DNA from 2 places in the Aeromicrobium sp. WCS2018Hpa-31 genome. Region 1 is predicted to be linked to the other one. Evidence: predicted binding sites of a transcription regulator. Region 1 holds the regulator's gene; the other holds the start of a gene.
What was found. The regulator LexA, encoded in region 1, represses DNA repair genes until DNA is damaged. The targets are predictions, from matches to a motif close to TCGAACANNTGTTCGA.
Positions count from the first base shown of each region.

Region 2: the regulator LexA is predicted to act here: its motif matches at 3,118-3,133, upstream of RQG84_RS17050 (DUF222 domain-containing protein).

Region 1 covers NZ_JAVTJF010000010.1:96,681-104,749, reverse strand. The annotation lists gene RQG84_RS14110 (glutamine amidotransferase-related protein) at 1-607, opposite strand, end outside; gene RQG84_RS14105 (LysM domain-containing protein) at 633-1,022, opposite strand; gene lexA (transcriptional repressor LexA) at 1,402-2,178, shown strand; gene RQG84_RS14095 (hypothetical protein) at 2,485-4,374, shown strand; gene RQG84_RS14090 (3'-5' exonuclease) at 4,371-6,020, shown strand; gene RQG84_RS14085 (helix-turn-helix transcriptional regulator) at 6,120-6,479, shown strand; gene RQG84_RS14080 (cadmium resistance transporter) at 6,476-7,069, shown strand; gene RQG84_RS14075 (carboxypeptidase-like regulatory domain-containing protein) at 7,384-8,069, opposite strand, start outside.
Region 2 covers NZ_JAVTJF010000014.1:44,655-52,723, forward strand. The annotation lists gene RQG84_RS17040 (cysteine hydrolase) at 1-345, shown strand, start outside; gene RQG84_RS17045 (arginine deiminase) at 349-1,539, opposite strand; gene RQG84_RS17050 (DUF222 domain-containing protein) at 1,734-3,068, opposite strand; gene glgB (1,4-alpha-glucan branching protein GlgB) at 3,229-5,133, opposite strand; gene RQG84_RS17060 (maltokinase N-terminal cap-like domain-containing protein) at 5,135-6,562, opposite strand; gene treS (maltose alpha-D-glucosyltransferase) at 6,559-8,069, opposite strand, start outside.

The DNA.
Region 1 (8,069 bases):
GGTCGGCGCTCTCGTCGACCCAGCGGCTGAACGTCTCCGGCGTCACCTCGGGATGGAACTGCCAGGCGATCACGCGGGCACCGAAGGCTTCGTCGACGAAGCACTGCGGGCCGAACCAGGAGCTGCCGATCACCCGCGCCGTGGGCGGCGGGCTCAGCACGTCCTGGTGGAACTGGCCCCACGGCCCCTCCGGGCAGAGGACGTCGTCGAGCGTGTCGACGCGGCGCCACCCGATCTCGGCACCGTCGCCGCGGTACGACGTGCCGCCGAGGGCACGGGCCACGAGCTGGGCGCCGTAGCAGATGGCCATCACGGGGACGCCGGAGCCGAGCGCCACCCGCACGACGTCGGACTCCGCTTCCACGACGTGGGCCCAGCGGGGCTCGTGCGCCGAGCGCTCCGAGCCGAGGCTCAGGACCAGGTCTACGCCGGTCGCCGACCACGGGGAGTCGATCGTGTCGCGGTCGATCCAGGTCAGCTCGGCGCCGTGCTCCCGCAGCCGCTCCGTGACGTAGCCGCCGGAGCGGTCGGTGTCGTCGGCCAGCACGTGCACCTGCAGAGGGCGGCCCGACGAGGTCGGGTCCGCCGGGGTAGGGGCGTCGTTCATGCCCCCATGGTGCCGGACGGGCCCGTCACTCGTAGACGGGCACCGCGAGGTCGGAGCCGAGCTGCAGCGCACCGGCGCTGGGCAGCGAGTTCATGCGCATGATGTCGTCGACCGTGTCGCGCACGTCGCCCTCGGGGTTGGCGTCGGCGGCGATCTGCCAGAGCGTCTGCCCCTCCTGCACGGTGACGACCGTGGTGGCCGGGACCGCACCGGCGTCGGAGGTGGCGACGGTGGACGAGCCGAGAGCGACGACCGTGACCGCCAGCGCCGCGATGACGGCGAGCAGGAGCACGAGGCGGCCCCGACGGGTCAGCCGGACCGCGGCCGGCTCGGTGGTGCTGCGCGGAGCCGAGGCGATCCCACGGGAGAACGACGGGGCGAAGCGGCTGGTCTCGTAGACGGTGATGGTGCTCATGGTGACCTCCGGGGAAGGGAGAGGAAGGAGTCTTGGTGTGTCGATCGAGCACCTGTCGATGTCATTCGAACGTCGATGCTCCGGGGGCGGTGGTGCTCCGCGGATCCGACGAACAGATGTTCGATCGAACACGTGTACGACAGTAGGGGAAGGCGCCGACAAAAGCAGCCCCCTTTCGAACAGGAATCCGAACAGGACCGCCACTCGCCTGCAATTCCAGTGAAAGAATCTTCGACACGGTGTTCGACTGTGACGCGTCGCACGCGCGTGGCCGCCGTCTCAGGACGGTTGCGGGGCCGTCGAGCACGGCATTCGAACGCGCGACACGCTGTCGAACATGTGTTTGTAAACGTCCCCGCAGAGGTCTAGCGTGGGGACCATGAGCGACGACAGCACCCTCGACCCCTCCGCCGACGCGCCGCGTCGGGGCCGCCCGAAGGGTTCACGCAACTCCGTGCGTGAGCTGCCCGACGGTCCCGTCGACGAGATGACCGGCCTCACCGGCCGGCAGCAGAAGATCCTGCACTTCATGCGCGACCAGATCGAGCAGCGCGGCTACCCGCCCAGCATGCGCGAGATCGGTGGCGCCGTCGGCCTGGCCAGCACCTCCTCGGTCGCCCACCAGTTGCGGGTCCTCGAGCGTCTCGGCTACGTCAAGCGCGACCCGAATCGCCCGCGCGCGATCGAGATCTTCCTGCCCGAGGTGGTCAAGGCGCGGCGCACGCTCAGCTCGGCCGACGACTCCGAGGTCGACGAGACCGGCTTCGGCGACCAGCGCCCCGAGGCCACGTACGTGCCCATGCTCGGTCGCATCGCCGCGGGCGGTCCGATCCTGGCCGAGGAGCAGGTCGAGGAGATCTTCCCGCTCCCCCGCTCCCTGGTCGGCGACGGCACGCTGTTCCTGCTCGAGGTGCGCGGCGACTCCATGGTCGACGCGGCGATCTGCGACGGCGACTACGTGGTCGTCCGCCAGCAGCCGGTCGCCGAGAACGGCGAGATCGTCGCCGCCATGCTCGACGGCGAGGCCACGGTCAAGACGTTCCAGCGCAAGGACGGCCAGATCTGGCTGCTGCCGCACAACGACGACTACTCCCCCATCGACGGCAACCACGCCACGATCCTGGGCAAGGTCACCACGGTGCTGCGCCGACTCTGACTCCCGTCGACCGCTCACTCGCACGACGCGAAGGGCCCCCTCCCACCCGGGCCTGTTCGGCTTTTAGTGTGGTTTTGGGCGCGCCTTGTCCGGCCCTCCCGGTAGCCTTGACCCTTCGGTCAGGGCCCGGGAGGGCCGGTTCGCGTTCGGAGGGGGTCGCTGGTGGTTGCCGCCCGCGACCTCGAGGACGGCACTGCCGGTAGGACCGGCGCCGGCACGCTGTCTGGCGGAGACGTCCCGCCAGGAGGACAACTGACCGACGCAGCAGCACCGCAGTGCCCGGACCCGTCACACGCGGGGAGCCGGGTGCGCCGCCGTGGGCTCAGGGCCTCCGCGGCCGGCACGCGGCAGCGGTTCGAGTGCCTGCCCGAGACCGGAAAGCGGCACTTCTTCACCACCCCGGCCGCCGGAGCGGTCGAGGCTGGACGCTCACCGAGGCAGCGGTGCCCTGACCCGTGGCACGCCGACGCCCGGGTCCAGGGACGAGGCACGCGCACGACGAAGGCGGGCACCTGGCGGCGGTTCCGGTGCACCCGGCCCGACGGCAGCTCGCACTTCTTCCAGGTGCTCGCCTCGGCGGCCGGCACCCAGCTCACCTCGCTCGACCGCCCGCCGGGGTGCCCCGAGCACGCGGTCTCGAAGGTGACCCGGCAGGGCGTGTACGGCCGCGGCGCCACGAAGCGGCAGCGCTACCGCTGTGTCCCCGCCGACGGCACGGCGCCACACACCTTCACCCCGCCACTGGCACGGGAGGCCGTCGAGGTCGGTGTCGAGAGCTGCACGACTTGCGACGAACTGCTCTCCCCGCACCGCGGCGCGCTCACCGGCGCCCGGCACACCCCGTGGACGCTCGCGTTGTACGCCCGGGCGCTGAACGAGCTCTCGATGGGCGCCAGCTACGCGGCGGTGTCGCTGATGATGCGCGAGTACCGCGACCGAGCCAGCCGCCACCTGCTCGAGCACCATGGCGGCGGCGCGCTGCTCGACGGGCAGGCGACCGGGGCCGCGCAGTCGTACACCGCCGCGCAGGGCAAGTCCGCCTGGCACCTCGCCGCCGACCTGGTGGAGCAGTACGCACCGCTGCTGTGGCGCCCCGTCGAGCAGCAGATGCGCGACCGCGACCGGCAGCAGCGCGCCGCGAACGACCAGCAGCTCGCCGCTGCACCGAACGCCGCGCTCGCCACCCCCATCACCTGGCTGCTCGACGAGCAGCCGGTCATTTTGTCCGGCCGTCGCCGGCGCGGCCAGCAGCGGCGCCTTGAGCGGAACCAGTGGAGCTTGCTGGTGGTCGTCGAGGTCCGCTGGCACCCGGCCGAGGACCCGATGAGCTACCCGCGTCGGGAGTACCGGCTCCGGCTGGCGCGCGCCTACCCGCGCGCGAACGAACAGGCGTGGCGGCTGGTGCTGGACGAGCTCGGCGAACGCCCGGACTTCATCGTCGCCGACAACGCCGAAGCCATCAGCAACGCGGTGACGAAGCAGTACGGCGCAGGGGTCGTCGGACTGGTCCCGAGCCTGTTCCACATCCAGCGCAACCTCCGCGACGCACTGAGGAAGCTGCCAGGGGCGACCACCAAGCTCGAGGGGCGCACCGTGCTGGTCCCCGAAATGGCCAAGCACCTCGACGTGCTCGCTCGCGACGAGCTGCTCAACCTCGGCCCCGCCGACTGGACACGGTGGTGGGACGACCTCATCGGAGCCGTCGCCACGCTGCCGGCGCCCGTGACCGGAGTGCTGGAGCAGCGCCGCATCTACGAACCCCGGGTCGCGGCCGCGCTGCCCATCCTGGCCCGACAGCCGCAGCTGCCGGCGTCCAACGCCGCGGTCGAGAACCGGATCCGGCACGCGCTTGAGCCGTTCCTGGACAACCGCAAGCAGCTGTACCGCAACCTCGCCCGGACGAACTTCCTGCTCGATCTCGCGGTCGCCCGGGCCCAGGGCGCGTTCACCGACCTCGACGAGGTCACCCGGCTGCTGCGCGAAGACAACGAGGCCGCCGGCGGGTGGGCACCCGCCCCGCGCACCCTCGCCGACGCTCAACCGCCACCGCGCGCCGAGGGTGAGCCGCCACCGGTGTACTCCTCGCTGTTGAACCCGCTGCTGGTCGCCGCGCTCGCCGAGCAGCGGCTCACCCAACCACCCGTTCGGCAGCAGGACGGGCAGCAGGGCGGGCAGCAGAGCGGAGGGCGACCGTGACGCTCACCGACGCCGGCTTCGAGCTGTTCCAGCACCTCACCGCCCGCACCTTCCTCGTGCTCGACACCGAGTACACCCGCGACCCCGACGGGGATGGCGACCGCATCATCTCCCTGGCCATCACCCCGGTTGTCGGCGGGAAACGGGTTCGCGACGGCGAGCTGTACGTCGAGATGAACCCCGGCGTGCCCGTTGACCCCCGCTCCACCGCGGTGCACGGCTTCACCACCGAGGCCGTGGCCCGCAAGCGCCGCTTCGGCTACTACGCGCCCGCGGTGCTCGACGCCCTCACCGTCCCCGACGCGGTGCTGGTCTGCCACACCGGCAGCGACATCCGGGTGCTGCGCCGCGAGTTGGAGCGGCTCGACGAGGCGAGGGCAACCGGGGACGCGACGGTGCCCGTCGGCCTCGAGCAGCTGCCCGAGCTGCCCATCATCGACACCAGCACCCTGCCGCGACTGCTCCGGCTGCCCGGCGTCGGTCAGCGCGGCGTCGTCAGCCTCGCCACCTTGTGCCAGCTCGTCGGGGTCGCCAACGCCGAGGCGCACCACGCCCGCGCGGACGCCCGCGCCACCGCCGACGCCCTGGTCAAGCTGCTCCTTCAGGCCGCCGGGGCGTTCGCCTACGACAGCCTCGAGGCGCTGCTCGAAGATCACGCCCGGGGCACTACCCACGACCCGAAGCTTCCTGGCTACATCCGCAGCCGCCGCGAAGCGTCCGTCGTCCCGACCGAGCACCTGGTCCGCCACGACTCCCCGCTCACCCACGCGGGCACTCCGGCCGAGCAGCAGGCGTGGTTGGAGCTGGCCGTGGAGTGCGTGCGGCTGCGCTGCCCGCACCTGCGCCCCGAAGCCACCCTCGCCGCCCAGGAGAACGGCGCCGCGCTGTTCGACCCACTCGTCGCGCTGCTGGCCACCGTCACCGAGCCCGGCCAGGCAGGCACCCTGCTCGGCGCCGTCGCCGCACTCATCACCGCCTCCAGCCCTGGTGCCGACCCGCCCGCGGCCGCGCCCGCGCTCGCGCACACCCGGGCGCTGCGCTGGTGGGCCAAGCAGCGGCCCCAGGTCGAAGCCTCCACCCCGTGCGAGCCGTCCGGGTCTCGCTCCTGCCCCGACTGCTGGGAAGGTCACGGTTGCCCCCGCGACACGCTGTACCAGCCGGTGACCCGGATCGCGGTGCTCGGCGAGCAGGGCAGGCTCACCAAGACCGGCATCCGAGACCGCCTCTTCGGCAAGCGCGAGGACCGTCGCATCAACCGCTGGTCACCGACCCACCCGCGCGAGACCGCGTACATGGCTTGGATGGTGTTCACCTTCACCGTCGAGGAGGACCGGGTCCTCGCCGCGAACGACTACCTCGCCGTCGCGATGAGCAAGGGGCTCCACCTGCTCGAGCCGCGCCTGGCCCGAGTCGCGTGCCAGTCGATCGCGGAGACCCGCGGGCTGACCGCAGCGAAGGAGGTCGCGGGGACGGTGCTCGCCGGCCGCACGACCGACCCGGCCTACGATGAGCTCGAACTGTGGATGACCTGGCACGAGCAGGCCGCGGTCGCCACCGCCCGGGCCCAGCAGCCGCGCACCATCACCCACCGGCGCCTCGCCCGCCCCGAAGGGCGCGTGAACCCGAACCCCTACCTGCCGCGCTGATGGACGAACCAGTCGGACATCCCAGCCGGCGTTGTAGCGCGCGCCCGTTCTCCCACCGCGATGAAAGCAATGTTCAGCGCACGCTGTACTATTCAGCACATGCTGACCACTGCTAGCCGTCTTGACGTGATGAACAGGTTGGGTCGGGCGATGGCCGACCCCACGCGCTCCCGCCTACTCATGGCCCTTCTGGAGGGCCCCGCCTACCCCGGCGACCTCGCCCGCGACCTAGACCTGACCCGGTCCAACGTGTCGAACCACCTCGCGTGCCTGCGCGACTGCGGCATCGTCGTAGCCGAACCCGAAGGCCGACACACGCGCTACGCCGTCGCTGACCCGCACCTCACCCGGGCTCTCACTGCGCTCATCGACGTCACCCTGGCCGTCGACGAGAGCGCACCCTGCATCGACCAGCAATGTGTCCTGCCCGGGTGTGGCACCCAAGGGGCCGGCGCCTGATGCTGACCTCCGCAGCGCAGGCCATCGGCCTGTTCATCGCCACCAACATCGACGACATCATCGTGCTGTCGCTGTTCTTCGCCCGAGGAGCTGGACGGCCCGGAACCACGTCGCGCATCCTGGCTGGGCAGTACCTGGGGTTCGCCGGCATCCTCGCCGCGGCAGTGCTCGTGTCGCTCGGCGCCGGAGCCTTCCTGCCCGAGGCCGCGATCCCCTACTTCGGCCTCATCCCGCTGGCCCTCGGCCTCTGGGCTGCATGGCAGGCATGGCGCGATGATGATGACGACGACGCCAAAGTCGCCGGCAAGGCCGTCGCAGTGTGGACCGTCGCCGCCGTCACCTTCGCCAACGGCGGCGACAACATCGGCGTCTACGTCCCCGTCTTCTTGAACGTGGGGCCCGCCGCGACAGCCGCCTACTGCGTCGTCTTCCTCGTCCTCGTCGCCGCCTTGGTGGTCGCAGCCAGGTTCGTTGCCACCCGACCCGGGATCGACGAAGTCCTCGAACGGTGGGAGCACATCCTGTTCCCGGTCGTCCTCATCGGCCTGGGCCTGGTCATCCTTTACAGCGGCGGAGCCTTCGGGCTCTGATGCTTCGCCTGGCCAGCGGTCGAGCACGTGCAGGTAGCGCGGGCCTAGTCGCCGTCACCCTCGACAAGAGAACGCTCCACCGCGCGCCGGTCACGCTCGAGTAGCGCTCGCCGACACGCCGCCCGACCGCTACCTGCCCCCGAGCTCCGCCCATCGCGTGCAGGCTGGAGCCATCGGCTCGGAGGCGCAGACGTGAAAGCGCCCCCCGGTCCGATCGGACCGGGGGGGCGCTTCGATGCGCCATAGGCGCGCCGTGAACCCACACTAAAAGCCGAACAGGCCCACCCGGGAGGGGGCCCTTCGTCGTGGCCGAATCAGCCCTTGAACTTCAGCGTGCCGACGCTGTAGCTCTTGCCGGCGGTGACCCTCTTGGTCTTGGACCCGTCGAAGGTGCGCCCGATGCCGCGCCAGGAGTCGAGGTTGACGCCGATGCGGTAGTTGCCCGACGCGAGGCCGCGGATGACGAACTTGCCGGAGGAACCCGTGTAGGCGGACCGCATGACGAGCGTGCCCTGGGTCGAGTAGACCGAGACGAGGAGCTCCTTGTTGCTCTTGCCCCCGGCGCGGGTGACCTTGCCCGAGATCGTGGCGCCCTTGGACGTCTTGGAGATGTTCGACGTCACCGATCGGTCGGGCAGGTTCACCGTCACGGCGCTGCCCGTGCCGGTGTGGCGGCACGCGTCGCGGTACATCCAGCCCTTGTAGCCCGCGGGAGGCTTCTTCCCGGCGCGCGGGAAGCCCTTCTCGATGGACTTCGCGTACTCGGCCTTCGCTCCGTTGACCGTCTTCCACTTCTCGTGACCCCGCTCGAGGCCCTTGTGGTACAGGTAGTTGTCCTTGTAGATGCTCGGGTACCAGGACGAGCACTGGGTCGTCCGTCCCACCTCCACGACGTACCGGCCCGGGCGCAGCCCGGCGAAGTCGCGGGTGCCCTTGGAGTCGACGAAGCCCGAGGCGACGATCGGCTGGTCGAGGAGCTTGGTGCCGGGCACGTACTCGC
Region 2 (8,069 bases), on a different contig from region 1:
TGGCGCACCTACTTCGCCGCATGGCCCTTCGCCGACCGGCCCGCCGACGACCCGATGTTCGACGTCGTGCCCGACCTGGCCGACCTCGCGGCCGAGGCCACGGTCGTGTCCGCGCCGACGTTCGGCAAGTGGGACGCGGTCCAGACCGTCACCGGGCCCGCCCCGACGCTCGTGGTGGCCGGCGTGTCCACCGACTGCTGCGTGCTCTCGACGGTGCTGGCTGCCGCCGATGCGGGCGCGACCGTCGAGGTCGTGGCCGACGCCTGCGCAGGCTCCTCGCCGGAGAACCACCGCCGCGCCCTCGACGCGATGGCGCTCTACGCGCCGCAGGTCACGATCGTCTGAGGGTCAGTCGCGCAGGATCGGGCAGCTCATGCAACGCGGGCCACCGCGGCCGGAGCCGAGCTCGGAGCCGCTGATCGCGACGACCTCGATGCCGTGCTCCTCGAGCCGGGCGTTGGTCTGCTCGTTGCGCTCGTAGGCCACGGCCAGACGGGCGTCGATCGCGAGGGTGTTGTTGCCGTCGTCCCACTGCTCGCGCTCGGCCGTGACCGGGTCCAGGCCGGTGTCGATGCGGTGCAGCGCGTCGATGCCCATCGCCTCGGCCGCAGCCTCGAAGAAGGACCGCTCGGCTCCCACCACCAGTGTGCCGTCCTCGTCGCCGCTTGCCGTGACGGCGATGGCGCGGAGCTCGTCGGCCATGTTGGGGTAGATGACCACGCTGTCCACGTCGACCATCGTGACGATCGTGTCGAGGTGCATGGTGGCGCGCTCCTGCGCGATCGGCACCGCGAGCACCGTCTGCGCGAGCCCGGTGGAGAGCACGGTCGAGGCGAACCGCTCGAACCCCGCCGGGGTGGTGCGCTCGCCGACGCCGACGGCGATCACGCCGGGGGCGAGCAGCAGCACGTCGCCGCCCTCGAGGTGCTCCAGGTGCGGGCCGTGGACGCGCTCGGCCCCGGCGAACCGCGGGTGGTGGGTGTAGATCAGGCCGGTCAGCTGGGTCTCGCGCACGCGGGCCGGCATGGCCAGGCTGGTCACGGCCACCCGGTCGGGCAGCCACACCGAGGAGTCGCGCGTGAACAGCAGGTTGGGCAGCGGGTCCACGAGGAAGTCGTCGGGGCGCAGCAGGCTCGTGACGATGCTGCGGTGCGCGATCTCGTCGTTGCGCAGGCCGGCGGTGACGACCGCGGCCAGCTCGTCGGCAGGCAGGTCGGTCAGCGCCGACACGAGGTAGCGGCGCAGGCTGTCACCGAGGTGCAGCGTGGCCGTGGTGCTGGCGATGATCTCGGCCCGCGCCTCGGGCTGCTCGAGCGTCTCGACGAGCAGCTCCACGAGGTACAGCACCTCGACGTCGTGGTCGCGCAGCGCCTGCGCGAACGCGTCGTGCTCGTCCTGCGCGCGCCCCAGCCACGGGATGCCGTCGAACAGCAGCGAGTCGTTGTTGCGTGGCGTCAGCCGCGCCAGCTCCTGGCCCGGCCGGTGCAGCATGACCGTCCGCAGACGTCCGACCTCGCTCGATGCACCCCACGTCGTCATGGTCGTCAGCCTAGGTGCAGCCGGCCGGGTGGTCGCGGCACAGTGCCGCGGCGCCGATCCCGACCCCGGTGGTCGAGTGCCTGCACGAGCGTCAGCGAGGGGAGGCGTATCGAGACCACTCCGGGCGGTTCAGCAGTGCGCGGGCAGCACGAGTGCCCCGACCGGGTGGGCAGGGCGTCGTGGGTGATCCGGTGTCAGGGTCGCCAGCGCTGGTTTCGTTGCCAGGCGTCGGAGCCGGGGAGCTTCCACTCGACGTGGCCGTCGTCGGGGTTGATGCGGCCGATCCAGCCTTGGTCGTGGGCTCGGTGGTGGTGAAACGGGCAGAGCAGTGCGCCGTCACGGATGTCGGTGGTCTTGGAGATCGCGTAGGGGTTCAGGTGGTGGGCCTCGGTCCACCGGGCGTCGCGGTCGCACCCCGGTGTGGTGCATCCGCCGTCTCGCTTCTCCATGGCGCGGCGTGAGCTGCGGTTGAAGTACCGGTTGGTCGATCCGAGGTCGAGCGGGAGGCTCGTGCCTCCCAGAACCATGGGGACGATCTGCGCCGAGCACGCCAGTCGCCTCGCCTCACCGGCACTGATCCGGGTGCCGTCCGACAGCCCGGCGGCCTTCACGCCTCCGACCAGGGTGTCGAGGTCCAGGTTCACCGTCACGACGGCGCTCACACCGCCGTTGGATGGGAGCTGATCGGCGGGCAGGTGCTCGACGAGGGTGGCGAAGGCGTGGCCGAGGCGCTGGGGGTAGGTCTGCCCGAAGCCGATCTCGTCCATCTGGCCGGTCGCGGCATTGACGGTGCCGACCTTCTGGTGGGGTGCGGCCAATGCGTCGAGCGCGGTCTTGAGCATCGCGCCTTGGGCTTCGGGGAGGGTGAACCTGCCGGTGACGGTGCCGTCGTTGTTGTCCCACATCGAGAACGACGTCTTCGCCCGTGCGGCCTCTTCCTTCTTGCGCAGGATCTCGTCCTCGTCGGCGTCCACGTCCTCGGTCTTCTTGCGGTAGGTCTCGGTGATCCGCGCCGCCCTGCGGCGCAGGTCCTTCAGAGTCAGCCGCTGCGCGTCCTTCAGCAGGGTCTCTTCACACCGTTCGCGCTGTTCTGCGGTCACATCGTCGGGAAGCTTGGCCAACGCGCGGGAGATGAGGTCGGCCTGCTTGGTGCTGATCACCCCGGCGGCGAGCGCGTTCTCGATGAGGGTGGTCTGCTCCTCGATCCGCTGCGCGGTATTCACCAACGCGTCGGCGCCGCTGCGGTCCCCACCGAAGTCGAACGAGATCGTGGCCCCGGTCGAGGTGCCCGTTCCCGGTCGCGGACTGTCACCGTTGGCTGCAGCTTTGCGGGCCTTCTCCAGCACGCGAGCGGCGGCCATCTTGTGGGCCGACAGCCGTGCTTCGGCGCGACCGATCTCGGCGAGGAGCCGTCGGACCTCGGTGGGGTCCAGGCCGTCCCACGCCGCGGTGGAGACCGTGTCGAGCAGGGCGTGGAGTCCGTGCACGCACGCCGGCACCGGGTGGGTGTCGAGTGCGGCGACGCTCATGCTTCCTCCTCCTGGCTACCCCCATTCTATAGGGCAGATCAGGCAGAAAACAAGCATACGTTCGAATACAAGCAGAAGGTCCCGTCGGCCCACAGACCTTCGGCCCCACTGGGTGGAGCGGGGCCGAAGGGTGGTGTGCACATCGCGGATCGAGACCGATTTACGACGACTCGGGCACCAGCCAGAGCACCCCGGCCGGGGGCAGCTGGACCTCGGCGGATGCCGCGAACCCGTGCTGCGGCACCATCTCGGCCTCGACGCTGCCGAGGTTGCCGACACCGGAGCCGCCGTAGGACTCGGCGTCGGTGTTCAGCACCTCGCGCCAGGTGCCGGGCAGGGGCAGGCCCACCCGGTAGTCGTGGTGGGGGCTGCCGGAGAAGTTGGCCAGGCAGGCCAGCTGGGAGCCGTCCGAGCCGATGCGCAGGAAGCAGATGACGTTGCCCTGGGTGTCGGAGGCGTCGATCCACCGGAAGCCCTCGGGACGCGCGTCGGCCGTGAACAGGGCCGGGGTGTCGCGGTAGGTGAGGTTGAGGTCGCTGACCAGCTCGAGCACACCGGCGTGCAGCGGGTCCTCCAGCGCGTGCCAGTCGAGCCCGCGCGACTCGGCCCACTCGCCCTCCTGGCCGAACTCCCCGCCCATGAACAGCATCTGCTTGCCGGGGTGCGCCCACATGAAGGCCAGCAGCGCGCGCACTCCGGCCGCCTTGTTCCAGGCGTCGCCGGGCATCCGGCCCCACAGCGAGCCCTTGCCGTGCACGACCTCGTCGTGCGAGAGGGGCAGGACGAAGTTCTCGGTCCAGGCGTAGTCGATCGCGAAGGTCATCTCGCCGTGGTGGTACGAGCGGTGCACGGGATCCTGCCCGAGGTAGGACAACGTGTCGTGCATCCAGCCCATGTTCCACTTGAAGCCGAAGCCGAGACCGCCGGCGTCGGTGGGCGCGCTGACGCCGGGCCACGCGGTGGACTCCTCGGCGATCATCATGACGCCGGGGTGGTGCTTGTAGACCGTGGCGTTGAGCTCCTGCAGCAGCTGCACGGCCTCGAGGTTCTCGCGACCGCCGTGCTTGTTGGGCACCCACTCGCCGTCGTTGCGCGAGTAGTCCAGGTAGAGCATCGAGGCGACGGCGTCGACGCGCAGGCCGTCGAGGTGGAACTCCTCGAGCCAGTAGAGCGCGTTGGCCACGAGGAAGTTGCGCACCTCGTTGCGGCCGAAGTCGAAGACGTAGGTGCCCCAGTCGGGCTGCTCGCCGCGACGCGGGTCGGGGTGCTCGTACAGCGGGGTGCCGTCGAAGCGGGCGAGGGCCCACTCGTCGCGCGGGAAGTGCGCGGGCACCCAGTCGACGATGACGCCGATGCCGCGCTGGTGCAGCTCGTCGACGAACCAGCGGAAGTCGTCGGGGGAGCCGAAGCGCGACGTGGGGGCGTAGTACGAGGTGACCTGGTAGCCCCACGAGCCGCCGAAGGGGTGTTCTGCCACGGGCATGAGCTCGACGTGGGTGAAGCCCATCTCGACGAGGTAGTCGCCGAGCTCGTCGGCCAGCTCCCGGTAGGACAGCCCCGGTCGCCACGACCCGAGGTGCACCTCGTACACGCTCACCGGCGCCTCGAGCCACGCGGTCGCGTCGCGTCGGGCCACCCACGCGTCGTCGCGCCAGCGGTGCTGCGGCTCCACGACGACGGACGCCGTGGCCGGGGGCACCTCGGTGCCGAAGGCGAGCGGGTCGGCCTTCTCGTGCCACGCGCCGTCGGGGCCCTGGAGGCGGAACTTGTAGCGCGCGCCGGCGCCGACGTCCGGGACGAAGAGGTCCCACACGCCCGACCCGCCGAGGGCCCGCATCGCGTGGGCCCCGCCGTCCCAGCCGTTGAAGTCGCCGACCACCTGCACGGCCTGGGCGTTGGGCGCCCAGACCGCGAACGACGTCCCGTCCACGGGCCCGGACGGACCCTCGTGGGTGCGCACGTGCGCACCGAGGACCTCCCAGAGCCGCTCGTGGCGGCCCTCGGCCACCAGGTGCAGGTCGAGGTCACCCACCGCGGGGGGCCAGCTCGTCGTGGACTCGCTCATGTCACTCACCCTCACGCAGGATCCGGGCGATCGACCCCAGCGGGACGCTCGACCAGTCGGGTCGGTTGGCGTGCTCGTAGGACACCTCGTAGACGGCCTTGTCGAGCTCGAGGCCGCGCAGCAGGTCGGCGTCGTCGCGTGGGTCGCGGCCGGCCGCCTTCGCGTAGCCGTCGCAGAACGCCAGCCGGTTGTGGCGCGCCCAGGCCGCGGCCCGCTCGGTCTGCTCCTCGTCGGCGGGCTGGCCCACGAGCAGCTGCTGGGCCGCGTAGTCGAACGAGCGCAGCATGCCGGCGACGTCGCGCAGGGGCGAGCGCAGCGCCGACCGCTCGGCCAGGCTCGAGGCGGGCTCGCCCTCGAAGTCGAGCAGCAGCCAGCCGTGGACGGTGCGGAGCACCTGGCCGAGGTGCAGGTCGCCGTGCACGGGCTGGAGCGGCAGGGTCAGCTCGATTCCGTGCAGCCGGTGGAACGCCTCGCGGATCCCGTCGACGTGGGAGGCGAGGTCGTCGACGTCGGCCGCGACGCGGTCGAGCCGTGCCTCCATGGCCGCCACGGTGCGCTCGAGGTCGTCGTCGGCCGCCGGCTCGGTGCCCAGGGCACGGGCGAGGTCGGCGTGCACGTCGGCCACGGCCCGGCCCAGCCGGTACGCCTCCCCGGCGAAGTCGCCGCCCAGGTCGCCGGGCGGCAGGCCGGAGTCGTCGGCCATGAAGTCGCGGACGCTCGTGGTGGCCATGACCCAGCCGTCGGCGGCGTCGGGCAGGAACCGCTGCAGCATCCCGAAGCTGACCTCGTCGTCGCCGATCCGTCCGCTGATCGCACCGAGCGGCTCGGCCACGTGCGCGGAACCCACCTGGCGCAGGGCGCGGTGCAGCACGAGGTCCTTGTTGACGCCCGGGGTGAGCTTGCGGAACAGCTTGAGGATGTACTGGCCGCCGTAGACGAGCGACGTGTTGCTCTGCTCCGAGGAGATGGGGTGCGCGCGCAGGCCGGTGGTCAGCTCCACGCCGGGCTCGGGGTCGAAGCTCAGGTCACCGACGCGCTCGCCCGCGGCGATGTGGTCCAGCAGCACGCCCGTGAGGTCGGCGTCGCCGCTGGCCTCGTACCAGACGGGACCGTCGCCCGCGGGGATCGCCGCAGCCGCCGGGACGTCGGGCAGTCCGTCGCTGCGTCGACCGAGGAGCAGCTGGTAGGCCTCGGTGCGGTCGCCCTGCTGCACCTCCACCACGAGGTGCACGAGAAGGGGTTCACCGGGCAGGACCACGGTCCAGTCGACGGTGCGGGTGCCGGTGACGGGTCGGTCCTTGCCGCCGAACCACCGCTGCGCGGGAAGCCAGTCGGGCAGGGCCGCCACCACGCGGTCGACGTCGGCGGCCCCGACCTCGTGGCCGTGGTCGGGAGTGTCCTGGTCGGGAGTGCTCACGGGATCGCTCATGTCATGCTCCTTCGTTCGCCCTCGTCGCCGAGCTCGGACAGCTGGAACCAGTAGAAGCCGTGGCCCGGCAGGGTGAGCAGGTACGGCAGCTCACCGACGCGGGGGAAGCGGACGCTGCCGGTCAGCTCGACGGGGGTGCACCCCTCGTGCTCGCCGAGCTCGAGCTCGACGGGCTGGGGGAAGCGGGACAGGTTGTTGACGCAGAGCACCACGTCGCGCTCGCCGTCGGGGCGGGTCCAGACCCGCTTGTAGGCGAGGACGCTCGGGTTCGAGCCGCCCAGGTCGGTGAAGTCGCCCTCGGCGAACGCGAGGTGCTGCTTGCGCACCTCGATCATGCGTCGGGTCCACGACAGCAGCGAGGCGCTGTTGCCCATCTGCGCCTCGACGTTGACCGCCTCGTAGCCGTACGTCGGGTCCATGATCGGCGGCAGGTACACGCGGCCGGGGTCGGACCGCGAGAAGCCGGCGTTGCGGTCGGGGGACCACTGCATGGGCGTGCGGACGGCGTCGCGGTCGCCGAGCCAGATGTTGTCGCCCATGCCGATCTCGTCGCCGTAGTAGAGGACGGGGGAGCCGGGCAGGCTCAGCAGCATGGCGGTGAACAGCTCCAGCTGGTTGCGGTCGTTCTCCAGCAGGGGCGCGAGCCGTCGGCGGATGCCGATGTTGGCCTTCATGCGTGGGTCGCGCGCGTACTCGCGGTACATGTAGTCGCGCTCGTCGTCGGTGACCATCTCCAGCGTCAGCTCATCGTGGTTGCGCAGGAAGATGCCCCACTGGGTGCCCGAAGGGATGGGCGGCGTCTGCGCCAGGATCTCCGAGATCGGGAAGCGCGACTCGCGCCGCACCGCCATGAAGATGCGCGGCATGAGCGGGAAGTGGAAGGCCATGTGGCACTCGTCGCCGCCGACCGCGGGGTCGCCGAAGTACTCGACGACGTCGGACGGCCACTGGTTGGCCTCGGCCAGCAGCACCCGACCGGGGTACTCGCGGTCGATCGTCGCGCGCACCTCGCGGAGGTACTCGTGCGTGCGCGGGAGGTTCTCGCTGCTCGTGCCCTCCTCCTCGAACAGGTAGGGCACGGCGTCGAGGCGGAAGCCGTCGATGCCGAGGTCGAGCCAGAACCGCAGGACGTCGAGCATGGCCTCGCGGACGTCGGGGTTCTCGAAGTTCAGGTCGGGCTGGTGGCTGAAGAAGCGGTGCCAGAAGAACTGGCCGCGCACGGGATCATAGGTCCAGTTCGACGTCTCGGTGTCGACGAAGATGATCCGCGCGTCGCTGTACTCGGTGCCGTCGTCGCTCCAGACGTAGAAGTCGCCGTACGGGCCGTCGGGGTCCTGCCGCGACGCCTGGAACCAGGGGTGCGCGTCGGACGTGTGGTTGAGGACGAGGTCGGTGATGACGCGGATGCCGCGCCGGTGCGCCTCCTCGAGCAGGTGCACGAAGTCGTCGACCGTGCCGAACTCCGGCAGCACGGCGCGGAAGTCGCTGATGTCGTACCCGCCGTCGC